3 regions of the Streptomyces sp. NPDC004658 genome follow, and region 2 is predicted to be linked to each of the others. Evidence: riboswitches for the same ligand, from Rfam matches in the RefSeq annotation. Region 2 holds a riboswitch; each other region holds the start of a gene.

Region 1 (10,285 bases), on a different contig from region 2:
CTGCCCCGACACGTTCGGCACGTTCACCGTCTCCGGTCCCAGCGACACGGTCAGCGTCACGGAGTCGTGGTCCCGGATCCGCGCGCCGGGCGCCGGGTCGCTGCCGATCACCGTGCCGCGCTCGACCGTGTCGCTGTACGCGCGCCTGACCTGCCCGACGTCCAGCCCGGCCGCCTTCAGCCGCTCCCTGGCCTGCGCCTCCGTCTTCGCCAGCAGCGGCGGCACCTTGGTGAACTGGCCCGAGTTGATGTACCAGACCCCGGCGCCCACGCCGAACACCACCAGCACGGCCGCGATCACCGCCAGGACGGTGCGCGAGGGCCGCGCCGGGCCCCGGCGGGGCGGCACCGGCGGGCTCGGGAACCGGGCGGTGCGGTCGATGCCGTCCACCGGGGCGTCCGTGTCCTCGTCGACGGGCAGTGGACGGGACGGGGGTCCCCCCGCGCGAGCGAAGCCGAGCGTGGGGGAGGTCAGCGCGCGCGGGATCACGCTCGTGCGGTCCTCGGCGTTGTCGTGCTCCGCGGTCAGCGCCTGCGGCGGCAGCGCGTCCAGCTGCTCGTCGGTCAGCGACAGGCGGGCCTCACGCACCTGGGCGAGCAGGGCCACGGCGTCGTGCGGCCGGATGTCCGGGGTGCGCGCGGTGGCCGACGCGACCAGCTCGTCCAGCTGGTACGGCAGGCCGGGCACGCGTGCCGACGGCGGCGGCACGTCCTCGTGCAGGTGCTGGTAGAGCACCTGGGCCGGGGAGTCCCCGGAGTGCGGCTTGGCGCCCGTCAGCATCTCGTACAGGACCACACCGCACGCGTACACGTCGACGCGCGGGTCGGTGGTGCCCTGCTCGATCTGCTCAGGCGCGAGATAGGAGACGGTCCCGAGCACCGCACCGGTCGTGCTGGTCACCGTGTCCACGGAGCGCACCAGCCCGAAGTCGGCGACCTTCACCCGGCCGTCGTCGCCTATCAGCACGTTCTCGGGCTTCATGTCCCGGTGCACGAACCCGGCCCGGTGCGCGGCACCGAGCGCGGCGAGCACCGGCTCCAGGATGTCCAGCGCGGCCCGCGGCTGCACCGCGCCCCGCTCGCGCAGCACGTCCCGCAGGGTGCAGCCGGCGATGTACTCCATCGCCAGGTAGACGTACGACCCGTCGGTCCCCTGGTCGAAGACCTGCACCACGTTGGGGTGGTCCAGCCGGGCGACGGACTTGGCCTCCCGGATGAACCGCTCGACGAACGCGCCGTCGGCCGCGAGCGCCGGGTGCATCACCTTCAGCGCGAGCACGCGGTCCAGGCGGGTGTCCAGGGCCCGGTAGACCGTGGCCATCCCGCCGGCCGCGATCCGCGCGTCGACGCGGTACCGGCCGTCGAGCACCTGCCCGACGAGGGGGTCCTGAAGGGTCGTATCCACGAGAGGGGAGTCTACGAGGGCGCACCGACGCTTCCCCCGCCGAGACCGCTTTCCCACCAGCACTGCAGCCGACCTGTGACGCACTCACGACCTCGCGGACGCCGACGGCGGACGGGCCCTAGAACGCCGGCCGCTCGGGATCCAGCCGGGCCACCCCCTCCACGGGGGACGACGCCTCGGCGAGGTACCGCCGGGGAATCCGCCCGGCCAGCCGGGCCAGCCGGCCCCCCTCCACCGCCAGCTTCATGGCGGTCGCCATCAGTTCCGGCTCCTGGGCCCGGGTCACCGCGGAGGCGAGCATCACGCCCGCGCACCCCAGCTCCATCGCCAGCGCCGCGTCCGACGCCGTACCGGCCCCCGCGTCCAGGATCACCGGCACGCGCGCGTGCTCCACGATCAGCTGGAAGTTGTGGGGGTTGCGAATCCCCAGACCGGACCCGATCGGCGAGCCCAGCGGCATGACGGCGGCGCACCCCACGTCCTCCAGCTTCCGCGCGAGCACCGGATCGTCGTTCGTGTACGGCAGCACCGTGAACCCGTCGTCGACCAGTGTCTCCGCCGCCTCCAGCAGCTCCACGGGATCCGGCAGCAGCGTCCGCTCGTCGGCGATGACCTCCAGCTTCACCAGGTCCGTGCCCAGCGCCTCCCGGGCCAGCCGGGCGGTCAGCACGGCCTCGCCCGCGGTGAAGCAGCCGGCCGTGTTCGGCAGCACCCGGATGCCGAGCCTCTCCAGCACCGACAGCACCGACCCGTGCACGGAGGGGTCCACCCGGCGCATCGCGACCGTGGTCAGTTCCGTACCGGAGGCGACCAGCGCCCGCTCCAGCACGTCCAGGCTGGGCGCCCCTCCCGTGCCCATGATCAGCCGGGAGGAGAAGGTCAGGTCACCGAGGACCAGGGGATCGTCGGCCATGGCTCAGCCTCCCTGCACGGCGGTGAGGACTTCGACCCGGTCGCCGTCGGCGAGGGCGGTCGTCGCCCACTGCGCGCGCGGGACGACGGTCTCGTTGACGGCGGCGGCCACCCCGCGCGGGGCGGCGGTGAGGGTCCGGACGAGGGTGTCGAGGGCGGTGCCCGGGGCGATCTCCCGGCGCTCCCCGTTGACGGAAATCATGACCGGGCCGTTCATGCGGGCTGCTCCAGCTCTTCCATCGTCTCCTCGGATGCGGTGTCCTCGCCGGGCGCCGCGTTCTCCCCCGGCGCGCCGAAGCGCCGCGGCGTGAACGGGCGGGCCTCCTCGGGAAGCTCACCGGTGACCAGGGCGTGCGCCAGTACGTCCCCGGTGACCGGGGTGAGCAGCACGCCGTTGCGGTGGTGCCCGGTGGCCAGCAGCAGCCCGGCCAGCCCGGACGGGCCGAGCAGCGGCGCGTTGTCGGGGGAGCCGGGGCGCAGCCCGGCCCGGGTCTCGGTGAGCGGCAGCTCGGTGATGCCGGGCACCAGCTCGTGCGCGTCGCGCAGCAGCTCGTACACGCCCCCGGCCGTGACGGTCGTGTCCCAGCCCAGCTCCTCGCTGGTGGCACCGACGACCAGTTCGCCGTTCTCCCGGGGCACCAGGTACACCTGGCCGCCCCGCACCACGGCCCGCACGGTCCGGCTCAGGAACGGCGCGTAGCGGCGCGGCACGGTCAGCCGCAGCACCTGTCCCTTCACCGGCCGCACCGGAGGCAGCAGCTCGTCCGGCACGCCCGCGAGGCGTCCGCTCAGGCTGCCGGCCGCGAGCACCACCCGGTCCGCGCGCAGCGCGGTGCCGTCCGCCGTGGTGACCCCGGCGGCCCGCTCCCGCACCACGTCCAGCCGCTGCGCCCACGCGCGGTGGAACACCACACCGGCCCGCTCGCACGCGTCCACCAGGGCCGCCGCCAGCCGGCGCGGGTCGATCTGGTGGTCGCCGTCGACCCGCAGCCCGCCCCGCACCCCGGGCGCCAGCATCGGTTCCAGGCGCCGGCACTCCCGCCCCGACAGCCACTCCGAGTCGAGGCCCGAGCGCTGCTGGAGCGCGTGCAGTTCGCGCAGGTGGGCACGGTCGTCGGCGTCCAGGGCGACGGCGAGGGTGCCGCAGCGGCGGTAGCCGAGGTCACGGCCGGTCAGTTCGGTCAGCTCGGCCGCGAAGGCCGGGTAGCGGCGGGCCGATTCCAGGTTCAGGGCGAGCAGGGTCTCCTCGCCGTAGTGCAGTTCGGTGACCGCGGCCAGCATCCCGGCCGCAACCCGCGCGGCCCCGCCGCCGGGTTCGGGGTCCACGACAACCGTGGCGAGCCCGCGCTGCGCCGCGCGCCAGGCCGTGACCAGGCCGATGATCCCGCCCCCGATGACGAGGACGTCGGACGTACGTGACGACATGGGCGTCCAGCCCCTCCCTTCGCCGGCATGACCCGGATCAGGTTCGTACGGTCGGAGGCCGCCAGCCTCCCTCTCAGCCCGGTGCGTCCGGGCTCCCGCGAGTGCTTGTACGGTGGCAACCCTAGCCCGCCGCCCTCCTCACCCGTAAGGGAGCCCCGTTCCATGGCCCGATCGCTCGACGGACTGATCCTCGCCCCCGTGGCGGACCAAGCCCCAGGTCAGGTGGGTACCCGCACGCGGTTCGCGTACCACGAGAAGGACGGCGAGATCTGGGCCGAGTACGCGGGCGGCGATATCGTGCGCGGCCATCTGGTCGGCACCCGCGAGGGCGACCGGCTGGACTTCCGGTACGTGCAGCTCAAGACCGACGGGACGACCTCCTCGGGGCACTGCGTGTCCACGGTCGCCGAGCTGCCCGACGGGCGGGTACGCCTGGACGAGACCTGGGAGTGGGAGTCCCGGGCCGGCTCCGGCACGAGCGTGGTCGAGCAGGTCACCGAGCACGCCCCCTGACTGACGGATCGTCAATTGTCTATGGTGATCGGGTGAGCGAGCAGACAGCGCAAGAGGGCACGGCACCGGAGCGGCGCGTGGTCGTCGTCGGCGCGGGCATGGCCGGGGTGCAGACCGCGGTCGCCCTGCGGGAGCAGGGCTTCCGGGGCGACGTGACCATCATCGGCGCCGAACCGCACCAGCCGTACGACCGGCCGCCGCTGTCGAAGGCGGTCCTGCTCGGCAAGGCCGAGGGCTCCGCCTTCGAGGTCGACTTCGAGTCCCTCGGGGTCGAGCTGCGGCTCGGCTGCGAGGTGTACGGCGCGCGCCCCGCCGAACACGAGCTGGACACCGAGACGGGGCCCGTGCCGTACGACGTCCTGGTCGTCGCCACCGGTGCCGAACCGGTCCGGCTGCCCGGCACCGAGGGCGTGCCCGGCGTGCACCTGCTGCGCACCCTGGACGACGCCGAACGGCTGCGCCCCGTGCTCGCCCGGCAGCACGACATCGTCGTCGTGGGCGCCGGCTGGATCGGCGCCGAGTTCGCGACCGCCGCCCGGGAGGCCGGCTGCGCGGTGACCGTCGTGGAGGCGGCCGGCCATCCGCTCGCCGGCGCCCTGCCCGCCGAGGTCGCCGCACCCATGGCCGCCTGGTACGCCGAGGCGGGCGTGGAGCTGCGCACCCACGCGCGCGTGGAGCGCGTCGAACCCGGCGAGGTGGTGCTCGCCGACGGCACCCGGCTGCCCGCGGGCGCCGTCGTCGTCGGCATCGGCGCCCGCCCCGCCACCGGCTGGCTGGCCGGCTCCGGCATCGAGCTGGGGGCGCACGGCGAGGTCCTCACCGACGACCGCCTGTGCACCTCCGCGCCCGACGTGTACGCCGTCGGCGACTGCGCCTCCTTCCCGTCGGCGCGCTACGGCGAGCGGCTCCTCGTCCACCACTGGGACAACGCCCTCCAGGGGCCGCGCACGGTCGCCGCGAACATCCTCGGCGAGACCCCCGCGGTCTACGACCCGGTGCCGTACTTCTGGTCCGAGCAGTTCGGCCGGTTCGTCCAGTACGCCGGCCATCACACCGCGGCGGACCGCCTGCTCTGGCGCGGCGACCCGGCAGGGCCGTCCTGGACGGTCTGCTGGCTCCGCGAGAACCGCCTGGTGGCCCTCCTGGCCGTCGGCCGCCCCCGCGACCTGGCCCAGGGCCGCCGCCTCATCGAGGCCGGCCGGCAGATGGATCCGCAAGCCCTGACCGACCCGGCGCGGCCGCTGAAGAACGCCACGGCGTAGCACATCCTCCCGCCGGGACCTGCACGGCCCGGCACATCCTCCCACCTGGACCTGCCTGGCTTCCGACTGTCGGTGGGGGATGGCAGGCTAGGAAGCGTGACCGAGATTGACGCAAAGATCGATGCTCTCGTCCCCGCCTGGCTCACCCTGCCCGACATCGCCGACATGCTCGGTGTCGAGGTGACGCGTGTCCGGCAGCTGGTCAAGGAGGGCCAGCTCATCGCCGTACGCCGTGGTGAGAACAGGGCGCTGCACGTCCCCGCCGCCTTCATCGACGGGGACAAGGTCGTCAAGGGCCTGTCCGGGACCCTGACGCTCCTGCGGGACGACGGCTTCACGGTCGAAGAGATGATCGAGTGGCTCTTCACCCCCGACCCGACCCTGCCCGGCACCCCCGCGCAGGCCCTGAGCGAGAATCGCGGCACGGAGGTGAAGCGCCGCGCCCAGGCGCTCGCCGTCTGAGCCGAACCGCAACAGGCAGGTGGCGTGCGGGCCGGACGCCCGTGCGCCACCGCGCACCGCACGCCACCGCCAGGGACACCGACCACGGGGGGACCCACGCATGTCCGACACCGCCCGCGCCGCGCTCGCCGACGCCCGCCTGTACCTCTGCACGGACGCCCGCAAGCGCCAGGGCGACCTTCCCGGGTTCCTGGACGCGGTCCTGGCCGGCGGTGTCGACATCGTGCAGCTGCGGGACAAGGGCATGGAGGCCGCCGAGGAGCTGGAGCACCTGGAGGTCTTCGCCGACGCGTGCGCCCGGCACGGCAAGCTGCTCGCGGTCAACGACCGGGCCGACGTCGCCCACGCCGCCCGCGCCGACGTGCTCCACCTCGGCCAGGGCGACCTTCCGGTGCCCGCGGCCCGGGCGATCCTCGGCGACCGGGTGCTGATCGGCCGGTCCACGCACGCCGAGGCGGAGGCCGCCGCTGCCGCCGTCCAGGAGGGCGTGGACTACTTCTGCACCGGCCCCTGCTGGCCCACCCCCACCAAGCCCGGCCGCCACGCCCCCGGCCTCGGCCTCGTCCGCTACGCGGCGGCCCTCGGCACCGACCGCCCGTGGTTCGCCATCGGCGGCATCGACCTCGGCAACCTGGACCAGGTGCTGGACGCGGGTGCCCGCCGGGTGGTCGTGGTCCGCGCGATCACCGAGGCGGACGACCCGGGCGCGGCGGCGGCGGAGTTCGCGAAGCGGCTCCGCGACGCTCACTAGAGCCTTTCTGTCCACGTGCTGGACAGGAGAGCGGCAAATCGGGCAAATTCCCGGCATCCGGTTGGGGGACCGCCCACCCCTGGCTAACCTGCCGGTATGGCCCTCGGAACTGCATCCACCAGGACTGATCGCGCACGCACCGTGCGCGACATCCTCGCCACCGGCAAGACGACGTACTCGTTCGAGTTCTCGGCGCCGAAGACCCCGAAGGGCGAGCGGAACCTGTGGAGCGCGCTCCGGCGGGTCGAGGCGGTCGCCCCCGACTTCGTCTCCGTGACCTACGGCGCCGGCGGTTCCACCCGCGCGGGCACGGTCAAGGAGACCCAGCAGATCGTCGCGGACACCACCCTGACCCCGGTCGCCCACCTCACCGCGGTCGACCACTCCATCGCCGAACTGCGCAACATCATCGGCCAGTACGCGGACGCGGGCATCCGCAACATGCTCGCCGTGCGCGGCGACCCGCCCGGCGACCCGATGGGCGAGTGGGTGCCGCACCCCCGAGGCCTGACCTACGCGGCCGAACTCGTCCGGCTCATCAAGGAATCCGGCGACTTCTGCGTGGGCGTCGCCGCGTTCCCGGAGATGCACCCGCGCTCCTCGGACTGGGACACCGACGTCGCCCACTTCGTGGACAAGTGCCGTGCGGGCGCCGACTACGCCATCACACAGATGTTCTTCCAGCCGGAGTCGTATCTGCGCCTGCGCGACCGCGTGGCGACCGCGGGCTGCGACACCCCGGTCATCCCGGAAGTCCTGCCGGTCACCAGCGTGAAGATGCTGGAACGGTTGCCGAAGCTCAGCAACGCCCATGTCCCGGACGCCCTGAAAGAGCGGATCCTCACAGCGAAGTACGATCCGGCGGCGGTACGCTCCATCGGTATCGAGTTCGCCACGGAGTTCTGCGCGCGGCTGCTGGCCGAGGGAGTGCCCGGACTGCACTTCATCACGCTCAACAACTCCACGGCGACCCTGGAAATCTACGAGAACCTGGGCCTGCACCACCCCCCGCAGGCCTAGACCGGCCGCACCGCGATACGACACACTGCGTAGCGGTCACTGGGAGAGGGGCGTACATGGGCTGGACGGTCCTCTACATCGCGTTCGGCGGCGTCGCGCTGTGGTTGCTGGGCGAGGTGCTGCTGCAGTACAAGGCGCGGCTGCGCTGGCGCCTCCTCGCCTTCGGCGGCTTCCTCGGCGTCGTGGTGGGCGTGCTGATGCCGTCCGTCGTCGTGATCGGGCTGGGCGCGATCGCCTTCGCGGTCGGCCAGACCTACGTCACGCTGTCGTTCCGCCGCGGCTTCGCCTCCGGCTGGGCGGTCAAGCGGCCCGGCCCCGAGGCGGCGGGCGGCAGCAAGCGGCGCCGCGGCCGGGCGGACCGGCACGAGCCGCAGCCGCAGGGCCCCGACGCCGAGTTCGGCCAGGACGCCGACGACCGCGACCCCGAGCACGCCGGCGGCCCCGGCTCCTACGGCCACGGCGAGACGCACGGCGGCTACGACGACGACTACGACCGCGACGACGTCTTCACCCCGGTCGCCGCCCGAGCGGCCGATCCCACCGCCGCCGAGACCACCGCCGTCTACGAGCCGCAGCCCCTCCCCGACGACACCGGCAACTACGGCGTCTACGGCGACCCCGCCCACGCGCACACGGCCCAGCAGGGCGACCAGCAGAGCTACGCCTACGACTACTCCGGCTACGGCCAGCAGGGGTACGGCTACGACAGCGCCGCCCAGCAGGGCTATGCCAACTACTCCGACCCGTACATCGGCAGCCAGTCCTACGGCTCCTACGACCAGGGGTACGGCCAGCAGTACGGGCAGCAGCAGGGCTACGCGCAGGACCCGTACGCCACGGGCGGTTACGGCGAGACCCCGGCCGGCGGGGTGTGGGTGCCGCAGCAGCGCACCGACGAGAACTACGGCGGCGAACTCCCGCAGGAACAGCCGTACCCGCACCAGCAGGGCGGACAGCAGCCGCAGCCCGGCGCCGGGTACGACGAGCAGTACCGCTTCTGAGGGACCGGACCCCGGCTCACGGCCCGTCCCCGCGGGGCCGCCCGCCGTTCACCGCGCCCGTTCACCGCGCCCGTTCACTGGGAGCCGCGGAACTCCGGGCCCTCCACGATCAGTCCGGCCACCAGCGCGCCCGACATGCCGGCGTGCGGGAGGCCGCCGCCCGGGTGGGACCAGCCGCCGACGGCGAACAGACCCGGCAGCGCCGTGGAGTTGGCCGGATGCAGCACCCCTTCCGGCGCGGCCAGCGCGGGCGGCGGCACGGCACCGCCCGCGGCTCCCGTCTCCCGCTCGGTGTCCAGCGGTGTGCGGACCTCGCGCCACAGCACCCGCTCGCGCAGCCCCGGCACGGCCCGCTCGGCGGCGGCGGCCATCCGGTCCGCGAAGGCGCCGGCGGCACCGGGCGCCGCCCAGTCGTACTCCGCCGCCGACGGCACCGTCGCCGTCAGCACCACGCTCTCGTGCTCCCCGTCGGGGCGCAGGGACGGGTCGTCCGGCCGGTCGACGACGGTCGTCGGCAGGTCGGGCAGCACCCCGTGCCGGAACAGATCCAGATCACCCTCGCCGTCGGCCGCGTGCACCACCGTGCGGTGCACCGCGCCGGGCTCCCGTGCCCCGCGCAGCGCCAGGCACACGACCATCCGGCCCGGGTACCGGTCCTCCGGTTCCGGCTCGACGGCCCCGGCCCCGTACACCTGGCGGCCCGTCAGGCCGCGCAGTCTCCAGGGGCCCTGGCCGACCACGAAGTCCGCCTCGGCCACCGTGCCCCCGGCCAGCTCCACCCCGGCCGCGCGGCCGTCCTTCTCCAGGATCCGGGTGACCTCGGCGCCGAACACGAACTCCACCCGCCGTTTCCGGCACCGGTCGTACACCGCGCGCGCCAGCTCGCGGATGCCGCCGCGCACGTACCAGGTGCCGAAGGCGTGCTCCATGTAGGGCAGCACGGCCGCGCTCGCTGGGGCGGTGCCCGGGTCGACGCCGTACGCGAGCGCGTACCCGTCCAGCAGCTGCGCCAGCCGCGGGTCGCGCAGTTCCCGTCCGCCGATCTCGGACAGCCTGGCCACGCGGCGCCTGCCCAGCAGCCGCTTGTAGGTGGTGCCCGGATACGGCTCCTTGTCGGCCAGCACCTGCCAGTTGGGCCACAGCGGCTCCTCCAGCAGCGGCCGGCGGGTGCGGTCCCAGGCCTCCCGGGCCCGCACCAGGAAGTCGCCCCAGCGCTCGCCCGCCCCCGCGCCCAGTGCCTCGTCCAGTGCCGCGACGACGCCCGCGCGCGAGGCGTTGGGCAGGGACACCTGGGTGCCGTCCGCGAAGACGTGCCGCGAGGACGGGTCGACCTGGACCAGCTCGACGCACTCCTCCAGCGGTTCCTTGCCGGTCTTGATGAACAGGTCGCGGTACACGGCGGGCAGCGTCAGCAGTCCCGGGCCCGTGTCGAAGCGGAACCCGTCCCGCTCGAACCGGCGCACCGCACCGCCGTACGTCTCCGTCCGCTCGTACACCGTCACCCGGTGGCCCGCGACGGCCAGCCGGGCGGCAGC
Region 2 (10,285 bases):
TACTTCTCCTTCTCCGTGCGCACCCAGGCCGTCTGCAGCCCGGCCGTGAGCGCGGCCAGGGAGATCGTCAGCGGAACGAACAGGAAGTGGTAGACGGTGGTGATGCCGAACTGCCAGCGCGCCAGTGTCTCCGGCGCCAAAGCCAGGTCCACGTCGTCACTCTCCTTACTACGGCGTGGTACAGCGGCGGTTCGCCCCTTTTGCTGCATACATAAGGAGCAAACGGGACGCGCTTGTGAACGCGTTCACATTCACAAGCCATTATGACGCACTGATTTTCAGCCTGCGGAGGGGGGTCCCCCCTCCGCCGTCACGTCAAGGTCTTGGCAGCGACTTCAACATCTTGTTGAATTTCCCGCCATGCAGATACGCATCTCCTGGCCCGCGGGCAACGTCACCGCGACCCTCGACGCGACCACCCCGACAGCCCAGGCTCTGGCCAAGGCGCTACCCCTCGCTTCGACCGCGCGCACATGGGGTGAGGAGGTGTATTTCGACACAGGCGTCTCGGTTTCACGTGAAACGGACGCGCGACAGATCGTGGAACCAGGCACGGTGGCCTTCTGGACGGACGGCGACGCACTCGCCCTCCCCTACGGCCCCACGCCGATCTCGCGAGGCGAGGAGTGCCGCCTCGCGAGCCCGTGCAATGTTCTCGGCAGCGTGGAGGGGGACGCCGACCTGCTGGCGACCGTACCCGACGGCGACCCCATCCGGGTGGAGCTGATCGACGAATAGGGCTGCCGCCGGACTACAGCTCCTTGCGGAACCCCTCCGCCACCTTCAGGAAGATGTCGTTCGCCTCGGCCTCCCCGACCGTCACCCGCACACCCTCGCCCGGGAACGGCCGGATCACCACCCCGTGCTCCTCACACGCCTGTGCGAACGGCACCGTGCTCTCCCCGAGCCGCAGCCATACGAAGTTGGCCTGCGTCTCCGGCACCGTCCAGCCCTGGGCCCGTAGCGCGTCGACCACACGCGTGCGCTCGCACACCAGCGAACCCACCCGGCCCAGCAGTTCGTCCTCGGCCCGCAGCGAAGCGATCGCAGCCTCCTGAGCCAGCTGACTCACCCCGAACGGCACCGCCGTCTTGCGCAGCGCCGCCGCCACCGGCTCGTGGGCGATCGCGAAACCGACGCGCAGCCCGGCGAGCCCGTAGGCCTTGGAGAACGTCCGCAGGACGCAGACGTTGGGCCGCTTCCGGTACAGCTCGACACCGTCGGGCACCTCGGGGTCGCGGATGAACTCCCGGTAGGCCTCGTCCAGCACCACCAGCACATCAGCGGGCACCCGGTCGAGGAACCGCTCCAGTTCGGCCCGCCGCACCACCGTGCCGGTCGGGTTGTTGGGGTTGCAGACGAAGATCAGCCGGGTCCGGTCGGTGATCGCGTCCGCCATCGCGTCCAGGTCGTGCACATCGCCCGGCGTCAGCGGCACCTGCACCGAGCGTGCGCCGCTGATCTGCGTGATGATCGGGTACGCCTCGAACGACCGCCAGGCGTAGATCACCTCGTCACCGGGGCCGCTGGTGGCCTGGATCAGTTGCTGGGCGACGCCGACCGAACCGGTGCCGGTGGCCAGGTCGGAGAGCGGCACACCGAAGCGGTCGGACAGCTCGTTCATCAGCCCGGTGCAGGCCATGTCCGGGTAGCGGTTGAAGTCGCAGGCCGCCGCCGTCACGCTCTCCAGCACGCCGGGCAACGGCGGGTACGGGTTCTCGTTGGAGGACAGCTTGTAGGCGACCGGACCGCCGGCCGCGGCCGGCTTCCCCGGCTTGTAGGTGGGGATACCCTCCAGCTCGGCGCGCAGCTTCGGGCTCGTCTCGCTCACCGCAGTCCTCCTCGCGACCACCGGCGGCCCGTCGACACCGCCGGCATCCAATACTCCTCACCTTAAGAGGATTCGGCGCCGCTGCGAACAGGTGCGGGAGGGCCGGCAGTGCGGCCGTCGCCGCCGGGAGGTTGCCAAGCTCACGTCTTCCACCGGCATCCAGGGCATCCCCGTACGAAGGCGTACGTTTCGGGGGGCGCGCCGTACATATATCTATGCGCCGGTAGCTTGCGCCGTGGCGCGCGTCCCCCGTGAAGGTGAGTTGAGACCTCTTCGAGACATCGGGGACTTGGTAGGTCCATCCGCGTCGACAAGTCACGTCTTACTATTGGATCGGTCAACAACCTTGGGTTCCAAGGAAGTTGACCTCCAATGACCATGCAGAAACGTGCCTGTCAACGCGTGCATATGCGTCCGCACTACCCCACCGCATGAGCCCTACTATCGGCTCGCCATGACAGCAGCAGGGAAGCACCAGGTGAGCCGCGCGGAAACCTCACGTCGAGGCAGCCGGCCGGGCCGGGCGGGCATCAGAGACGTCGCCGCCGCCGCCGGGGTCTCCATCACGACCGTGTCCGACGCCCTCAACGGCAAGGGCCGGCTCCCGGATGCCACCCGGCGCCATGTCCGTGAGGTCGCCGACCGGCTGGGGTACCGGCCGTCGGCCGCCGCCCGCACCCTCCGTACCGGCAAGTCGGGTCTGATCGGCCTGACCGTGACGACGTACGGGGATGAACCTTTCACCTTCACCGAGTTCGCCTACTTCGCCGAGATGGCCCGGGCCGCGACCTCGGCCGCGCTCGCCCGCGGCTACGCCCTGGTCATCCTGCCCGCGACCTCCCGCCACGACGTCTGGTCCAACGTCGCCCTGGACGGCACGGTCGTCATCGACCCCTCCGACCAGGACCCGGTCGTCAGCGAGCTGGTCCGGCAGGGCCTGCCGGTCGTCTCGGACGGCCGCCCGGCCGGCGCGCTCCCCGTCACCGCCTGGGTCGACAACGACCACGAGGCGGCCGTACTCGGCATCCTCGACCACCTCGCCGCCGCCGGCGCCCGCCGCATCGGCCTGCTCACGGGCACCACGACGGACACGTACACCCACCTGTCGACCACCGCGTACCTGCGCTGGTGCGAACGGGTCGGCCAGGACCCGGTCTACGAGGCCTACCCCGCGCACGACCCGTGCGCGGGTGCCGTCGCCGCCGACCGGCTGCTCGCCCGCCCCGACCGGCCCGACGCGGTGTACGGGCTGTTCGACCCCAACGGCACCGACCTGCTCGCCGCCGCCCGCCGCTACGGCCTGCGCGTCCCCGACGACCTGCTGCTGGTGTGCTGCAGCGAGTCCACCGTGTACGCCAGCACCGAGCCGCCCATCACCACCCTGTCCCTGAAGCCGCGCCGCATCGGCACCGCCGTCGTCCAGCTCCTCATCGACGCCATCGAGGGCGTCGAGTCGGACCAGCCGGTCGAGCAGGTGATACCGACCGAACTGATCGTGCGCACCTCCTCCCAGCGGCGGTCCCCGCGCACGACGGTCAGCCCGCCGCGGACACCGGACGAGAAGTAGCACCACCCGCCGCACCGGCCCGCGTGGGGCCCGGCCGGTGCGGAAGAGGTGACCGGCCGGTGCGGAGGACCGGCCGGCACGGTCCGGGCGGGGCGAACCCGCCGGACCGAGGAATCGTCCGGCCGCCAGCAGGCCGAACATCTGCCCAAACGGGGCGAAAGCCGCGGTGAACTGGAGTCTTGTTCCGATTCACCACCCCTGGGTCATCACACGGCGCGACGCGCATTCCTATGATGGGCCCACGACACCGCGGACCGCTGCGACCAGGCAGTCCGAAGCGGTGCAGATGCGGCGCGATGGTGGAGGGGTCTGATGACTCAGGGGGCCGGTCAGGGACCCGAGGCGGAGCGGACGGCGACGCTGCGCGACTTCCGGGTACCCGCGTACGTCCACGAGACCGGTCCGTACGTCCAGCACGTCCACCCCGGCGACGTGGTGCCGCCCACCGACGAGGCGTACCCCGACGGCTACACCCCCACCCAGCGCGACCTGCCCGTCATCAACCGCGGCGACACCCTCCAGGTCCCCGTCGAGCCCGCCCCCGCCGCCCCGGCCCCGCAGCCCGCGACCGGGCCCGGCCCGCTCTACGTCGTCGGTGACGTCCACGGCTACCTGGACGAGCTGGTGGCGGCCCTTCAGGAGCAGGGCCTGATCGACGCCTCCGGCCAGTGGTGCGCCGGCACCGCCCGGCTGTGGTTCCTCGGCGACTTCACCGACCGCGGCCCGGACGGCATCGGCGTCATCGACCTGGTCATGCGGCTGTCCGCCGAGGCGGCGGCCGCCGGCGGCTACTGCAAGGCCCTCATGGGCAACCACGAGCTGCTGCTCCTCGGCGCCAAACGGTTCGGCGACACCCCGGTCAACTCCGGCGCGGGCACCGCCACCTTCCAGGCGGCCTGGCTGCTCAACGGCGGCCAGAAGACCGACATGGACCGCCTCCAGGACCACCACCTGCAGTGGATGGCCCGCCTCGACGCCGTCGAGGAGGTCGACGGCTATCTGCTCCTCCACTCCGACACCACCGCCTACCTCGACTACGGCGACTCCATCGAAGCGGTCAACGACACCGTCCGCGAGGCTCTGACCCGCAACGACGCCGACGAGGTCTGGGACCTGTTCCGCAAGTTCACCAAGCGCTTCTCCTTCCGCGACGAGGGCGGCGCCGACGCCGTGCGCTCCCTCCTCGATACGTACGGCGGCACCCGGGTCGTTCACGGGCACAGCCCCATTCCCTATCTCCTCGGCCAGGTCGGCTCCGAGGACGGCGAGGAGAGCACCCGCCCGGTCGTCGAGGGACCGCACGTCTACGCCGACGGACTGGCCATCGCCATGGACGGCGGAGTGACCATGGCCGGAAAGCTGCTGGTCCAGCAACTGCCCCTGGACAACTGACCGTTCGTCGGGCGGACCTCCCCCAGCCGCGTACGCGCAGGCCGGACCGCAAATTCCGGCAATCCCCTGTCACCGCGCGCCGTCACGGCTCTACCATCGGCTTATCCGTAGCAGGCTCCCCTCCGTTTCTGCCCGACGGCTCGCCGGCGTGCGAGCCCCAAGCCCTACGGAGCATCGGGGGATGCACATGAACAGCGTTCCGCAGCACCTGCAGAGCGAGGACCGCCAGGAATTCGAGCGGCTCCTCGATGAGGCGCTGCGCTCCGCACCGCACCGACCGGAACTGGCCGCCGTCGGACAGCGGCTCAACTCCGAACAACTGCGCACCATGGCGCTCAACGCCTCCGCCCTGATCACGGCAGCCGCGGCGGCCGAGTACCAGCACTACGTCAAGCTGCGCGACGCACTGCGCCACCCGGCGCTGTCCGGTCCGCCGGCCGTCGGCGACTCCGAGGAAGCGGACCCTGGGGCGACCGCCACGGGCCTCGCCACCACCCTCGGCGAAGCCGCCGAGAGCGCCGGCGCGGGCGCCATCGCGGTCATCGCCGTCCTGGCTCCCGTCCTCTCCGGAACCGCCGCGGTGATCTTCCTGCTCGTCGGCTACATCCTGAAGATGCTCGACCCCGGCCAGGCCTTCGCCCGGACCATGCTCACCGCCGGCTGGGTGTTCGGTGCCATCACCGCGGCGGCGATCCTCGTCGCCGCGGTCGGACTGCTGCTCACCGCCCTGCGCAACAGCACCCCGGCGGACGACCGGGCACGGGACGCGGCCCACGAGGAACTGGCCAGGGCCAAGGAGGCCTGGCGGGACGCCTTGCTGGAGCGCGGCATCCTGCCCTTCCTCCGGGAGGCACTCAGCGAGCCCGGCCCGCCCGCGGCGCATCCGCCGACCCCGCCCGCACCGACCGGCCGCATCCCGCGCCTCGGCTACGACCGCCCCGGCTTCACCAGCCCCGAGGACGGCACCGGGACCGGCCGCCCGAGCTTCACCAGCCCCGACTACACGAGCCCGGACTTCGGCGGCCCGGAACACCGGCCCGAGTGACCCGAGCGGCCCACCGGTCCGCCGCCGTCACCCCGGCCGGCCGCGCACCCCACGGCGCCCGTCGCACCAGCCGGCCGCCATCGGACCGGCCGGCGCGACGAGTTCCGCATGCGTCGTTCAGTCGGCGATCGGCAGGTACACCCGGTTGCCGGCCGCCGCGAACTCCTTCGACTTCTGGGCCATGCCCTCCTCGATCTCGGCCCGGCTGCCGCCGTGCTCACGCCGGATGTCCTGCGAGATCTTCATGCTGCAGAACTTCGGGCCGCACATGGAGCAGAAGTGCGCCGTCTTGGCGGGCTCCGCAGGCAGCGTCTCGTCGTGGAACTCCCGAGCCGTGTCCGGGTCCAGCGCGAGGTTGAACTGGTCCTCCCACCGGAACTCGAAGCGAGCGTCGGACAGGGCGTCGTCCCACTCCTGCGCTCCGGGATGCCCCTTGGCGAGGTCCGCCGCGTGTGCGGCGATCTTGTAGGTGATGACGCCGGTCTTGACGTCGTCCCGGTTGGGCAGGCCCAGGTGCTCCTTGGGCGTGACGTAGCAGAGCATCGCCGTGCCCCACCAGGCGATCATCGCGGCGCCGATGCCGGAGGTGATGTGGTCGTACGCCGGCGCGACGTCCGTGGTCAGCGGGCCGAGCGTATAGAACGGAGCTTCATCGCAGATCTCCTGCTGAAGGTCGATGTTCTCCTTGATCTTGTGCATCGGGACGTGCCCCGGGCCCTCGATCATGGTCTGTACGTTGAAACGCCTGGCGATCCTGTTGAGTTCCCCGAGCGTCCTCAACTCCGCGAACTGTGCCTCGTCGTTGGCGTCCGCGATGGAGCCCGGCCGCAGGCCGTCGCCCAGCGAGTACGTGACGTCGTAGGCGGCGAGGATCTCGCACAGTTCCTCGAAGTTCTCGTACAGGAACGACTCCTTGTGGTGCGCCAGGCACCACGCGGCCATGATCGAACCGCCGCGGGAGACGATGCCGGTCTTGCGGTTGGCGGTGAGCGGGACGTACGGCAGCCGGACGCCCGCGTGGACCGTCATGTAGTCCACGCCCTGCTCGGCCTGCTCGATGACGGTGTCCTTGTAGATCTCCCAGGTCAGTTCCTCGGCCTTGCCGTCGACCTTCTCCAGGGCCTGGTAGAGCGGCACCGTGCCGATGGGGACGGGGGAGTTGCGCAGGACCCACTCGCGGGTGGTGTGGATGTTGCGGCCGGTGGACAGGTCCATGACCGTGTCGGCGCCCCAGCGGGTCGCCCAGGTCATCTTCTCCACCTCCTCCTCGATGGAGGAGGTCACCGCCGAGTTGCCGATGTTGGCGTTCACCTTCACCAGGAACCGCTTGCCGATGATCATCGGCTCGATCTCCGGGTGGTTGACGTTGGCCGGCAGCACGGCCCGGCCCGCCGCGATCTCCTCGCGGACCACCTCAGGGGACACGTTCTCCCGAAGGGCCACGAACTCCATCTCGGGCGTGATCTCGCCCCGGCGGGCGTACGCCAGCTGCGTCACCGCCTGGCCGTTGCGGCCCCGCCGCGGCTGACGCGGGCGTCCGGGGAAGACCGCGTCGAGGTTCCGCAGCCCGCCGCGCGGCGAGGTGTGCTTGATCCCGTCGTCCTCGGGACGGACCGGCCGACCCGCGTACTCCTCTGTGTCACCGCGCGCGATGATCCAGTTCTCCCGCAGTGGCGGCAGACCGCGGCGGACGTCCGTGTCGACGAGTGGATCGGTGTACGGGCCCGACGTGTCGTACAGCGTGACCGACTGCCCGTTGGTGAGGTGCACCTGACGGACCGGCACGCGCAGATCGGGGCGTGAGCCCTCGACGTACGCCTTGTGCCAGCCGATGGACTTCCCGGCCTCCTGGGACTTCTCGTCCTGGATGGAGGCAGGCGTGCGTGTGTCCTTGTTGGCCATGAGACCTACTCCCTACGCCGGCATTACCCGGTAACAGGTTCAGCGGTCGACGCAGCGGTTTCCGTCTGCCGACATTTCCTGTGGAACACCTCTTGTTCCACGTGAAACATCGCGTGTACGGAGGTCAGCGCCCTCTCAGCCCGGTGCTCCGAGCTCCCGCGTGTGCAAAGGTGCCTCCACGCTAGCGTCATGTGTGGCGCGGTGAACAGTGGGCCCCCACCGTTCTTGCGATGATCGGGCGGTGACCAGGATCGAGCAGTACCCCTACCAGCCGCCCGAGCCGCCCCGCCGGGACGACCCGGAACAGGGCGACGGACACGGCCACCGTCCACACAGCCACGATCACTCGGACGGCAACAGCCACTCGCACGGCCACAGTCACAGTCACGGCCCCGCGGCGCCCGTCTCCCAGCACCTGCGCAAGGTCATCGCGGCGATCCTGGTCCCCTTCACCGCTGCGGTCCTGGTCGGCCTCGTGGTGCTCTGGCCCGGGCAGGCCCCCTCCCATAAACGCACCGGCGTCGGCTTCGACCGGCAGACCCAGCAGGCGACGGTCACCCGGGTCGTCGAGGTCAGCTGCAAGTCGGTGAACGCGTCCGGCAGCAGCCCGACCGGCGCCACCTCCACCGCGCAGGGCGCGTCGGCGGAGGCGAAGGCCAACGAACGGTGCAAGAAGGCCACCATCCGGGTCGACACCGGCAAGGACAAGGGCCGTACCTTCACCGAGGTCGTGCAGCCGGACCAGTCACGACAGCTGGACCAGGGCGAGAAGGTCGTGGTCGCCTACGAGCCCTCCGCCCCCAAGGATCTGCAGTACTCGGTGACCGATGTGAACCGGAAGTTCCCCATGGCACTGCTCGCGGGGATCTTCGCGGTCGCCGTCGTGGTGGTGGGCCGGCTCCGCGGCGTCATGGCGCTGGTCGCCCTGGCCGTGAGCTTCCTGGTCCTGACGCTGTTCATCCTGCCGGCGATCCTGGAGGGTGCGAACCCGCTGCTGGTGGCCGTGGTCGGTTCGAGCGCCATCATGCTGATCGCCCTGTACATGTGCCACGGTCTGTCGGCGCGTACGTCGGTGGCGGTGCTCGGCACGCTGATCTCACTCTGCCTGATCGGCGTGCTCGGCTCGCTGTTCATCGGCTGGGCCGCCCTGACCGGCAACACGGACGACAGCACCGGCCTGATCCACGGCCTGTATCCGTCGATCGACATGAGCGGTCTGCTGCTGGCCGGCGTCATCATCGGCTCGCTCGGCGTCCTGGACGACGTGACGGTGACGCAGACCTCGGCCGTCTGGGAGCTGCACGAGGCCAACCCGTCGATGGGCTGGCGGGGACTGTACCGGGCGGGCATCCGCATCGGCCGCGACCACATCGCATCCGTGGTCAACACCCTCGTGCTCGCCTACGCCGGTGCCGCACTGCCGCTCCTTCTGCTGTTCTCGATCGCGCAGAGCAGCGTCGGCACCGTGGCCAACAGCGAGCTGGTGGCCGAGGAGATCGTGCGCACGCTGGTGGGCTCGATCGGTCTGGTCGCCTCGGTGCCGGTCACCACCGCGCTGGCCGCGCTCGTCGTGTCGGCCGACCGGCCCGGCCCCGCTGCCACCGCGCCCGTGGGGGCACAGCGCACACCGGCACGCGGCGGACGGGGCCGACGCCGGAAGCGGTGACGCGGGGGAAGGGGTGCCGGAAGCGCTTTGTCCCTAGTCGGAGGGTCCGCTGCTCAGGGGGAGACCACCGCGCAGGGGAGGTCACCGCGCAGAGGGCCACCGTGCAGGGGCGGGCCCGCCGGAGCGGACCCCCGCCGCAGAAGCGTTCCTGCACAGTCCCACGCGGCACGGCGGATCGCCCGCCTACCCGGGCAGTGACGCTTCAGCCGGCGCTCTGTTCCTCGGCCAGGATGCGGTCCAGGGCCTCGTCGAGGTGAGCGTCGAAATCGGCGAGCGCGCCCTCCTGGCCGAGCGGCACGAGCTTGTCCGTACGATCCAGGAAGGCCACGAGCGGCGGCGCCGACGAACGGAACAGGGCCTGGTCGCCGCCGACCTGAAGCCGGATCAGCACCTCACCCAGCACCTCGGTGTCGACGGGGGCGATGTGCACGTCCCCCTCCCCGCACGGGCGGCCGACCCCGTCGATCAGCAACTCCCGGCCGAATGCCCAGGTCACGGGCGCATCGCCGGGCAGATGGAAGGTGAGGCGTACGGCATACGGATCACAGGTCTCGTAGCGCAACTCCACCGGGATGCGGAAGGAGAGCTCCTCCGACACGAGAAAGCTCATCATGACTTCTGCCTGTACGGACTCGCGCATCGCCTATCCCGTCATATGACATCGACTGGCCGGGATTGATCCCTCTGACCGTGGTCAAATCTTGCTGAAAGTACACGGGAGATCACAAGGAGTAAGTTTTCACATACTGATAGAGAGAGTGAGCGATCCCAGATGCCGCCCGATCTCCGCCTGCAGCCGCTGTGCCGCGGGCATCAGCCGGTCGGCCTGCTGAAGGGGCAGGGAGATGGCCATGGTGGCCGCGGTGGTGCCCACCGTGATCG
Region 3 (10,285 bases), on a different contig from region 2:
CCCAGAAGCCGGTGTTCAGCATCCCGGCCCACGCCCACACCCCGGTGTCGGGACCGGCCTCGCGCAGCGCGCCGACGACCCGCTCACCGGTGTCGGCGAGCCACTCGTCCAGGGCCGCCGCGTCCCCGCGCCCCTGCGGACCGGCGCCCAGCGGCACCCGCTCCGGCGGGATGTTCTCCCGCGCCCGGGTGCGCACCAGGGTGTCCACCCAGCGCAGGGCGCCCCCCGTGTGGCGCACGAGGTCTTCCAGCGACCAGTCGGGGCAGGTCGGCACGGTGGCGGACAGGTCGGCGCCGGACGTCACCACGGCTCTCAACCGCTCGACCTGGTGGGCGATCTCGTCACAGTAACGGTCATGCGTGAGCACGGACATGACCTCACCCTAGGGGCGTCCTGATCAGTCGAGCACGACGGTTTCGGCCACGTCGAACTCCACGCCGACCCGGGCTCCGGGCTCCGGCGCGTCCCGGAGCGGGCAGGCCGCCTCCAGCCGGGGGCCGTCCGCCGGCTGGAGGTGGACGGCCACGTGGGTGCCCCTGAAGGTGCGGGCGGTCACCGTGCACGCCAGGCCCTGGTCGGCGGGGACGAGCCGGACGCCGGCGGGCCGGACGAGGACCGTGCGGTTGCCCTGCGCGGAACCGTCGGGCACCGGCAGCTTGCCCCACGGGCTGTCGGCGGCCGTGCCGGCGACGGTCGCCGGGACCACGTTCTCGAAGCCGAGGAAGCGGGCGACGAACGCGTCGGCGGGCCGCTGCCACACCTGGAGCGGCGTCCCGGTCTGCGCGATCCGCCCGTCCCGCATCACCACCACCCGGTCGGCCAGCGCGAACGCCTCGCCCTGGTCGTGGGTCACGGCGAGCACGGTCGTACCCAACCGGCCGAACAGCTCGCGCAGTTCGACCACCAGCCGCTCCCGCAGCGAGCGGTCCAGCTGGCCCAGCGGCTCGTCCAGCATGAGCAGCCGGGGGCGGGGCGCGAGCGCCCGGGCGAGGGCCACGCGCTGCTGCTCGCCGCCGGACAGCGAGGCCACCGCCCGTCGGGCGGCGCCGGGCAGCCCGACCAGCTCCAGCAACTGGCCCACCTCGGCGTCCCGTTCGCCCTTGGCGACGCCGTGCATGCGCAGTCCGAAGGCGACGTTGGCGCCGACGTCCCGCTGCGGGAACAACTGGTGGTCCTGGAACATCAGTCCCACGCCCCGCTGGTGCGCGGGGACGCCCGCCTGGTCCCGGCCGTCGAGCAGGACCCGTCCGCCGGACAGGGGCTGGAGTCCGGCCACGGCCCGCAGCAGGGTCGACTTGCCGCTGCCGCTGGGGCCGAGGACGCACACCACCTCGTGCTCGGCGACATCGAGCCCGACGGCGTCGAGCACGGCCCGCCCGCCGAAGCGCACGGTCGCGGCATCCAGGCTCAGCAGCATCTAGAACTCCCCCGTCCGGTCGGTCCGCAGCCGCTCCAGGAGCAGCAGCGCGGCGGCGCACACCACCATCAGAATCGTCGACAGGGCCATCGCCTGGCCGTAGTTGAGGTCGCCGGGGCGGCTGAGCAGCCGGGCCACGGCGACCGGGAGCGTGGGGTTGTCGGGGCGGGCGATGAACACGGTGGCCCCGAACTCGCCGAGCGACACGGCGAACGCGAACCCGGCCGCGACCAGCAACGCCCGCCGCACCAGCGGCAGATCCACCTCCCGCCACACCCGCCAGGGCGAGGCGCCGAGCACCGCCGCCGCCTCCCTGAGCCGGACGTCCACCGCGCGCAGCACGGGCAGCATGGTCCGTACGACGAACGGGGCGCCGACCAGCGCCTGGGCGAGCGGCACCAGGAGCCAGGACTGGCGCAGATCGAGCGGCGGCTCGTCGAGCGCGATCAGGAAGCCGAAGCCGACGGTCACGGCGGAGACGCCGAGCGGCAGCATGAGCAGGGCGTCGAAGCCCCGCACCAGCCGTCCCGCGTCCCGCCGGGCCAGCGCGGCGGCGGCGAGACCGCCGATCACCACGGCGATGCCGGTGGCCGCGACCGCGTACTGGAGCGAGGTCCACACCGCGTGCACGGGCGCCACCAGGAACGTACCGCCGTCCGCGCGGGTCAGCGCCCGGTAGTAGCCGAGGCCGGGCGCGTCCAGGGAGCGGCTGACCAGAACGGCGAGCGGCAGGACGAGCAGCAGCGCGACGGTGGCGAGCACCGAGGCGAGCAGGGCCCACTGCCCGGCCCCACGCGGGCGCCGCGCGGTCGCCCCCGGGTCCACGAGCCGCAGCGCGGTCTCCCGGCGCCGCACCGTCCAGGCGTGCACGGCGAGGACCGCGCCGACCGCCGCGAACTGGACCAGCGTGAGGACGGCGGCCGTGGACAGGTCGAAGACCTCGGAGGTCTGCCGGTAGATCTCCACTTCGAGGGTGGAGAAGGTCGGGCCGCCGAGGATCTGCACCACGCCGAAGGAGGTGAAGGTGAACAGGAACACCATCAGGGCGGCGGCGGCCACGGCGGGCGCGAGCGCCGGCAGGGTGACCTTCCGCCAGGCCGTCAGCGGGGAGGCGCCCAGCATCCGCGCGGCCTCCTCCTGCCGGGGGTCGAGCTGCGCCCACAGCCCGCCGACGGTCCGGACGACGACCGCGAAGTTGAAGAAGACATGGGCCAGCAGGATCGCCCACACCGTGGTGTCCAGCCGTACCCCCCACAGCTCGTCCAGCAGTCCGCCCCGGCCGACCAGTGCCAGGAAGGCGCTGCCCGCGACGACGGTCGGCAGCACGAACGGGACGGTGACGACGGCCCGCAGCACCTGCTTGCCCGGGAAGTCGAGGCGGGCGAAGACGTAGCCGGCGGGCAGGGCGAGCAGCAGGGTGAGCGCGGTGGAGGCGAGCGCCTGCCAGGTGGTGAACCACAGCACGTGCCGGATGTCCGGCTGGGCGACGACGTCCGCGATCCGCCCCAGGTGCCAGGCGCCGTCCATCCTGAGCCCGCGCGCGACGATCGCGGCCACGGGCCAGGCGAAGAACAGCGCGAAGAACGCGACGGGCAGGGCCATGAGGCCGAGCCGCGCCGCGCTCCCGCGCCTGTCCCTCGCGCGGGCGGTCACTTCAGTACGAGTGACGTCCACGACTTGACCCACTGGTCGCGGTTGGCGGCGATCTTGTCGGGGGCCATGGTCTCGGGGTCCTTGGCGGCCGGCCCGTACTTCGTGAAGTCGGCGGGGACGGCGGCCCCCTTCACGACCGGGTAGACGAACATGTTGAGCGGCATGTCCTCCTGGAACTCCTTGGAGACCAGGAAGTCGATGAACGCCTTGGCCCCCTCGGGGTTCTTCGCGTTGCTGAGCAGCCCCGCGAACTCGATCTGCCGGAAGCAGGTGCCGGTGGCCACGCCGGTCGGGGCGGTGGCGGGCCGCTTCTTGGCGTAGATCACCTCGGCGGGCGGCGAGGAGGCGTACGACACCACGAGCGGCCGGTCACCGCCCGCCTTCTTCCCCCCGGTGGAGCCGGAGAACTCCTGGGAGTAGGCCTGCTCCCAGCCGTCGACCACCTTGACGCCGTTGGCCTTGAGCTTCTTCCAGTAGTCCTGCCACCCTCCCCCACTCTCGGCTCCGCTCGAGCGGGAGGTACCCCCATCCCCGAACCGCGCGGCGCTGCCCAGCAGGAAGCCGAGGCCGGGAGAGGAGGTGGCCGCGTTCTCGGTGACGAGGAGGTTCTTGTACTGCGGCTTGGCCAGGTCGGCGAAGGTCTGCGGCGGGGCCAGCCTGTGCTTGCTGAACCAGGCCTTGTCGTAGTTGACGCAGATGTCGCCGTAGTCGACGGGCGTGACCCGGTGCTTGGCCCGGTCCAGCTGGTAGGGGGCCGCGACCTTGTCGAGGCCCTTGGCCGTGTACGGCTGGAACAGCCCGTTGTCGAGGGCGCGGGAGAGCAGGGTGTTGTCGACGCCGAAGAACACGTCGCCCTGCGGGTTGTCCTTCGTCAGGATCGCCTTGTTGACGGCCTGCCCGGCGTCGCCGTCGTTGAGGACCCGCAGCTTGTACCCCGACTGCTTCTCGAAGTCCCGCTGCACCTTCTTGGACACGGCCCACGAGTCGTGGCTGACGAGGGTGACGGTCCTGGAGTCCGAGGACGACCCCCCGTCCGACGCACCGCACGCGGACAGCCCGATCAGGCCGAGCCCGACCGCCACGGCCACGAAGGTCTTGTTGTGCACTGGATGTCCTCCTGGGGTTGGCCAGGAAGAGACGCGGCCCTGCCCGGGCTCCGCTGGGGAGACCCGGGCAGGGCGCAACAGCTTGAGTGATGACCGAACTTCCTACCCAGAATGACCTGGGCGAGGTTCAGAGGGTCTGCGGCCCTGTCCGCCGCACTCTCAGCGCTGTGGCGCTCCCCTGTCGGAATATGAAGATATGTGGACGGGGTCAGATTACCGCTCGGTGGCGGCGAGCTGACCACAGGCTCCGTCGATCTCCTGTCCACGGGTGTCCCGGACGGTGACGGGCACGCCGTGGGCGGCGATGGCCTCCACGAACGCCTTCTCGTCCTCCGGGCGCGACGCGGTCCACTTCGACCCCGGCGTCGGGTTCAGCGGGATGAGGTTGACGTGCACGGGCTTGCCCTTCAGCAGCCGCCCGAGCCTGTCCCCCCGCCACGCCTGGTCGTTGATGTCGCGGATGAGCGCGTACTCGATGGACAGCCGGCGCCCGGACTTCTCGGTGTACTCGAACCCGGCGTCCAGCACCTCGCGCACCTTCCACCGCGTGTTCACGGGGACGAGGGTGTCGCGCAGCTCGTCGTCGGGGGCGTGCAGGGAGATCGCGAGCCGGCACTTGAGACCCTCGTCCGCGAACCGGTGGATGGCCGGCACGAGTCCGACGGTGGAGACGGTGATCCCGCGCTGCGAGAGACCGAGCCCGTCCGGCGTCGGGTCGGTGAGCGCCCGGATGGCACCGACGACCCGCTTGTAGTTGGCGAGCGGCTCACCCATCCCCATGAAGACGATGTTGGACAGCCGCGCGGGCCCGCCGGGCACCTCGCCGTCCCGCAGGGCCCGCATGCCGTCCACGATCTGGTGGACGATCTCCGCGGTGGACAGGTTCCGGTCCAGCCCCGCCTGCCCGGTCGCGCAGAACGGGCAGTTCATACCGCACCCTGCCTGCGAGCTGATGCACATGGTGACCCGGTCCGGGTACCGCATGAGCACGGACTCGACCAGCGTCCCGTCGAACAGCCGCCAGAGCGTCTTGCGCGTGGTCCCCTGGTCGGTGGACAGATGCCGGACGACGGTCATCAGCTCCGGGAACAGCGCTTCCTGGAGCTTGGCGCGGGAACCGGCGGGGATGTCGGTCCACTGCTCCGGCTCGTGCGCGTACCGCGCGAAGTAGTGCTGCGAGAGCTGCTTGGCACGGAACGGCTTCTCACCGATCCCGGCCACGGCGTCCTTGCGCTCGGCAGGCGTGAGGTCGGCGAGATGCCGCGGCGGCTTCTTGGCTCCGCGCGGCGCGACGAAAGTGAGTTCTCCGGGCTTGGGCATGGTGGTTCCAGTGTCGCAGATCGACTTGGGTGGGCTGCGGGTGCCGTTCGCTGCGACTGTCGTCAGTGGTCGCCACCTGTCGCCGCTGAGCGGCCTCGGACGGCCCAGGGACGGCCCGGCCGCCCCAGAGCCCGTCGAGCGGCCGAGCACCCGGCACACGCAGACGAGTCTCGTGGAGGCCCCCAGTTCCTCGAACGCCTCGTGCAGTCCCAGGTACTCCTCCGTCGCCAGGCCGGCGTCGACCTCGAACAGCCCGTCCGGAGTCTGCGGCCCGTGGGCCCGGAAAAGCCGCCGCCGGGTGGGGGATGCGTTGGCGGGCAACCGCGCACGATCCAGGGGCCGCGGCTTGTCCGCGTACCGGAAAGGGAAGAGCGCGTGCTCGTTGATCACGGCGTACTCGTATCCCCGTACGTCCCGCACGGACTCCCCCAGCTCCCGTGCCGCGTCCGCCAGCCCCTCACGCACCGCTCCGGCGAGGGCGACACCGTAGGGACTCCGCTTCTTCAGCCCCGCCGCCATGTGCGCCGCGTGAGCCTTGGCATGCGCCTTGGCCAGTTGCACTGGAACCGCGGCGGCGAGCGCGCCGGCATGCCGCCCGAACCGCTCGACCGCCCAGTCCGACGGTGCTGCCGGATCGCCCCCCGGCATGGACATGCAGCGCCCCCTTCGCCCGATCACCCGCCTTTCAACTGTGTGACACGTACACGAAGGGCACACAAGGGAGCGATCCGGCCATGACGCGAGCCGGGAGTTCTGTCACCGCTGACTGGTATCAATGGGCCGCATGGATCTTGAACAGGCGAACCCTGATGACCTCGCGGCGCTTCGTGCGGCTTTCGCTGTCGACGATGGCGCTCGGTCCGCGCTGGGCTGGGAAGCGGTGCGCGCGTTCGAAGCGGAGCACGGCATGGTTCTGCCGGAGCCGTACCGCACCTTCGTCGCCGAGATCACCGACGGTTCGCCCTCCGGGCCGCCGGACTACGGGTTGCTGGGCCTGGCCGAGCTGCCCGATGACTGGGGGGACGACCGGCCCGTACGTGACCTGAGCCGGCCCTTCCCCCTCACCTCGCAGTGGCTGTGGGAAGAGGACGACTCGGAGCCGTCCGAGGAGACCGACCTGGTCATGGGCCGGGTCTTCGATCACGGGTCGATCGTCCTCGGATCGGACGGGTGCGGCATGTACTGGCACCTCGTCGTCACCGGCGCGCATCGTGGACACGTCTGGTTGATCACCGGGGAAGGCGCCACCCCGTTCGGAGCCGAGTTCGGATTCACCACGGCTGAGCCGGGATTCGCCGGGTGGGTCAAGCACTGGGCCGCCAACAAGCCCTGGTTCGACGCCGAGTGACGTGGCCGGCCTCCCGACGCCGATCGCCGAGCGCGGCACGTTCACGGACCCGTTGCCGCTCCGACGGCACGGTGAGGTGACCGTTCTAGTCGCCGTCGGTGTCCCCGCTGCCGCCCCGGCGCCGGCCGCTCTTCTGGGCGGTGCTCAGCAGTTCGCCCGCGCCGCGGGTGAGCGCCGCGACGACGCGGACCCAGCGCGGGCCGCCGCGCTCCGCCCAGACCACGCACACGCAGCCGCCGATGGCGAGGGCCAGGACGCCGAGCAGTGGATAGATCATGTTCCCCCCTGTGTTCCCGCGTACCTTGCCATGGAACGTGTCACCACGTCACGGGCAGGGTCCTCGGCCCGCGGATCAGGCCCTGCCGTTGGAACTCGACCTCCTCGGGTGGCACGGCCAGCCGGATGCCGGGGAAGCGGGTCAGGACGGCGTCGATCATGACCTCGGCCTCCATGCGGGCCATGACGGCGGCCAGGCAGTGGTGCGGGCCGTACCCGAAGGCCACGTGGGCGAGGTTGACGCGGTCGAAGTCCAGGGTGTCCGGGTCGGGGAAGACCGCGGGGTCGCGGTTGGCGGCGAGGTAGGCGTTGTAGACGACGTCACCGGCCCGGATCAGCCGGCCGCCGACCCGCACGTCCTCCGTGGCGACGCGTGGGATGCCGACGCCGTTGCGGTGCGGGACGTAGCGGAAGAGTTCCTCCACGGCCCGCGGCAGAAGCTCGGGCTCGCGGCGCAGCCGGTCCAGGTGTCCGGGGTGGGTGAGCAGCGCGTACATCATCGAACCGCTGTTGTTGCGGACCGCGTGGCCGCCGCTGACCTGGACGGCGATGGCGAGGGAGACCGCCTCGTCGTCGGTGATCTCCCCGGCCGCGGCGGCGCGCGCCAGCACGCCGGCCAGATCGTCGCGGGGTTCCTCCCGGCGTCTTTCGAGCAGTTCGGTGATCCGGGCCCGGGTGGTCCGGGCCGCTTCCCTGGCCCGCTCCTCCGACTCGGCGCCCGCGGACAGCAGGGCTTCGCCCGTCGTGGCCCAGCGGTGCCAGTCCTTCTCCTCCACACCGAGGAAGTCGCGGAGCACGGCGATCGGAAAGGGTCCGTGCAGGTGTTCCATGAGGTCGGCCGGGGCGCCGGCGCGTGCCATCCCGTCGAGCAGGTCGGCTGCCCTGCGTTCCGCGAGCGGCCGCAGCCGCCGCATGCTCCGCCCGGTGAACGCGCGGGCGACGACCCGGCGCAAGCGGGTGTGCCGGGGCGGGTCGATGTACTGCAGGCCCGCCGTCTGCGAGGCCACCGGCGCCGGGCGCATGGTGGTGACGGCGCGGCCGACGACCCGTTCCCGGGAGAACCGCGGGTCGGAGGTGACGAACCGGACGTCCTCGTACCGCGTGACCAGCCACGCGCACCCCTCGCCGTACGGCAGCTTGATCCGGGTGACCGGCTCCTCGCGCGACAGCACGTCCAGGAACGGGTCGGGGACGAGTCCGGGCAGATCCTCGACGGGCCAGAACCGGACGGGCGGGGATGGCGGGGCGGCGGCGGGGCCGGGACCGGGGTCGGCGGAGGTGGGGGCCGGGTCGATGGGGGCCTGATCGGCGGAGGCGGGGCCGGCGGTGGCGGGCGTCGGGTCGAGGGGCATCGGCTCACTCCCTGCTGCGTCGCCGGGCGGCGGTGGAACGGCCGTCCTCTGAGGAAGTCTGCCGCGCGCCGACACCGGCCGCCGATTCGTGCTGCGGCATCCGGGTGCCGGGGGTGCCCGAGTACGACACCACCCGCCGTACGACACCGGCCTCCGTACGACACCGGCCTCCGTACGACACCGGCCTCCGTACGACACCAGGGGTACGACGACGGCCCCCGCCCTGTTTCAGGACGGAGGCCGAAGAGCCGTACCGGTCACGCGGAGCCGACGAAGATCACCATCAGCAGCCACACCACCGGAGCCGTGGGCAGCAGCGAGTCGAGCCGGTCCATGATGCCGCCGTGCCCGGGAAGCAAGGTGCCCATGTCCTTGATGCCCAGGTCCCGCTTGATCATGGATTCGCCGAGGTCGCCCAGCGTGGCGCTGGCCGCGACCGCGAGGCCCAGCAGCAGACCCTGCCACCAGCGGCCGTCGTCGATCAGGAACTGCATGCACAGCGCGCCGGCGGCCATCGCGAACAGCACCGCGCCCACCAGCCCCTCGCGGGTCTTGCCGGGGCTGATGCGCGGCGCGAGCTTGTGCTTGCCGAAGCGCCAGCCGACCGCGTAGGCGCCGGTGTCGCTGACGACCGTCAGGATCAGGAAGGTGAGCACCCGCCAGGAACCGTCGTCGGCGGTGAGCATCAGCGCGACGAAGGTGGCCAGGAAGGGCACGTAGAACGCGGCGAAGAGGCCGGCCGTGACGTCCCTGAGGTAGTTCTCCGGTGGCTCCGTCATCCGCCAGACCAGCGCGGCCAGCGCCGTCAGCGCCATGGCGATCCACGCGCCCTCGGCACCGCGCACGTAGCCGGCGACGACCATCGCCGCGCCGCCGACCGCGAGCGGCACCAGCGGCGCCTTGATGCCCTTGCGCTCCTGGAGCCTGCTGGTCAGCTCCCACAGACCGACGACGACGGCGACCGCGATCACGCCGACGAACACGGCCTTGACGATGAACAGGGACGCGACGATCACCACACCGAGCCCGACGCCGACGCCTATGGCCGCGCCGAGGTCACGGCCCGCGCTCTTCTTCTGCGGCGCTGGCGCCGGCTGCGGGACGTCGGGCATGGGCTCCGGGTTCTGGGTCTCGGCCGGGAGTTCCCGGGCCTGGAACGTCTCGTCTCGGAACAAGGGGCCGCTCAGCCGAGCGGCCCCCCGGTCGTCGTCCTGGTCTCCTCCGCCATACGCGGGGGCGTCCGGCACGATGGGCATGGGGCGAGTCTGCTGCGCCTCAGGCGCATCGTACGCGGGACCCGCCGGGCCGGCCCCCGGGACAGGCTGGGCGGGCCCGCCCCCGGTGGGCCCCCAGTACCCGGCCTGGCCCGCCGATGGCGGCGCCCCCCAGGAAGAGTCGCTCATCAGACTTCGAGCAGCTCCGCTTCCTTGTGCTTGAGGAGCTCGTCCACCTGGGCGACGTACTTCGCCGTGGTGTCGTCGAGCTCCTTCTCCGCACGACGGCCCTCGTCCTCGCCGACCTCGCCGTCCTTGATCAGCTTGTCGATGGCGTCCTTGGCCTTGCGGCGCACCGAGCGGATGGACACCTTCGCGTCCTCGCCCTTGCCCTTGGCGACCTTGATGTACTCGCGGCGGCGCTCCTCGGTCAGCTCGGGGAACACCACCCGGATGATGTTGCCGTCGTTGCTGGGGTTGACGCCCAGGTCGGAGTCGCGGATGGCCTGCTCGATGTTGCGCAGCGCGCTCTTGTCGAACGGGGTCACGACCGCCATGCGCGGCTCCGGCACGGAGAACGAGGCCAGCTGGTTGATCGG

What was found. A riboswitch is a leader RNA that binds a small molecule or an ion and turns the genes downstream of it on or off. The one in region 2 is predicted to bind thiamine pyrophosphate.
Region 1: another riboswitch for thiamine pyrophosphate. It lies ahead of thiO (glycine oxidase ThiO); the one in region 2 lies ahead of thiC (phosphomethylpyrimidine synthase ThiC).
Region 3: another riboswitch for thiamine pyrophosphate. It lies ahead of ABZV94_RS07010 (thiamine ABC transporter substrate-binding protein); the one in region 2 lies ahead of thiC (phosphomethylpyrimidine synthase ThiC).

Annotation. Positions count from the first base shown of each region.
Region 1 is NZ_JBEXKG010000050.1:7,507-17,791, reverse strand. Features, by position in the region: gene pknB (Stk1 family PASTA domain-containing Ser/Thr kinase) at 1-1,404, opposite strand, end outside; gene ABZV94_RS19170 (thiazole synthase) at 1,523-2,317, opposite strand; gene thiS (sulfur carrier protein ThiS) at 2,321-2,533, opposite strand; gene thiO (glycine oxidase ThiO) at 2,530-3,741, opposite strand; TPP riboswitch at 3,739-3,850, opposite strand; gene ABZV94_RS19155 (hypothetical protein) at 3,904-4,254, shown strand; gene ABZV94_RS19150 (FAD-dependent oxidoreductase) at 4,287-5,516, shown strand; gene ABZV94_RS19145 (Rv2175c family DNA-binding protein) at 5,613-5,978, shown strand; gene thiE (thiamine phosphate synthase) at 6,079-6,729, shown strand; gene metF (methylenetetrahydrofolate reductase [NAD(P)H]) at 6,826-7,749, shown strand; gene ABZV94_RS19130 (hypothetical protein) at 7,806-8,750, shown strand; gene ABZV94_RS19125 (NAD(P)/FAD-dependent oxidoreductase) at 8,825-10,285, opposite strand, start outside.
Region 2 is NZ_JBEXKG010000001.1:37,083-47,367, forward strand. Features, by position in the region: gene ABZV94_RS00165 (cytochrome ubiquinol oxidase subunit I) at 1-152, opposite strand, end outside; gene ABZV94_RS00170 (cyclophilin-like fold protein) at 361-738, shown strand; gene hisC (histidinol-phosphate transaminase) at 752-1,831, opposite strand; gene ABZV94_RS00180 (LacI family DNA-binding transcriptional regulator) at 2,286-3,398, shown strand; gene ABZV94_RS00185 (metallophosphoesterase) at 3,711-4,790, shown strand; gene ABZV94_RS00190 (hypothetical protein) at 4,972-5,835, shown strand; gene thiC (phosphomethylpyrimidine synthase ThiC) at 5,953-7,737, opposite strand; TPP riboswitch at 7,730-7,907, opposite strand; gene ABZV94_RS00200 (YibE/F family protein) at 7,979-9,403, shown strand; gene ABZV94_RS00205 (SsgA family sporulation/cell division regulator) at 9,606-10,043, opposite strand; gene ABZV94_RS00210 (IclR family transcriptional regulator C-terminal domain-containing protein) at 10,143-10,285, opposite strand, start outside.
Region 3 is NZ_JBEXKG010000011.1:25,081-35,365, reverse strand. Features, by position in the region: gene ABZV94_RS07025 (maleylpyruvate isomerase family mycothiol-dependent enzyme) at 1-373, opposite strand, end outside; gene ABZV94_RS07020 (ABC transporter ATP-binding protein) at 398-1,417, opposite strand; gene ABZV94_RS07015 (iron ABC transporter permease) at 1,418-3,019, opposite strand; gene ABZV94_RS07010 (thiamine ABC transporter substrate-binding protein) at 3,067-4,176, opposite strand; TPP riboswitch at 4,258-4,366, opposite strand; gene rlmN (23S rRNA (adenine(2503)-C(2))-methyltransferase RlmN) at 4,390-5,496, opposite strand; gene ABZV94_RS07000 (hypothetical protein) at 6,269-6,400, opposite strand; gene ABZV94_RS06995 (SMI1/KNR4 family protein) at 6,362-6,844, shown strand; gene ABZV94_RS06990 (hypothetical protein) at 6,930-7,121, opposite strand; gene ABZV94_RS06985 (cytochrome P450) at 7,162-8,472, opposite strand; gene ABZV94_RS06980 (phosphatidate cytidylyltransferase) at 8,730-9,875, opposite strand; gene frr (ribosome recycling factor) at 9,875-10,285, opposite strand, start outside.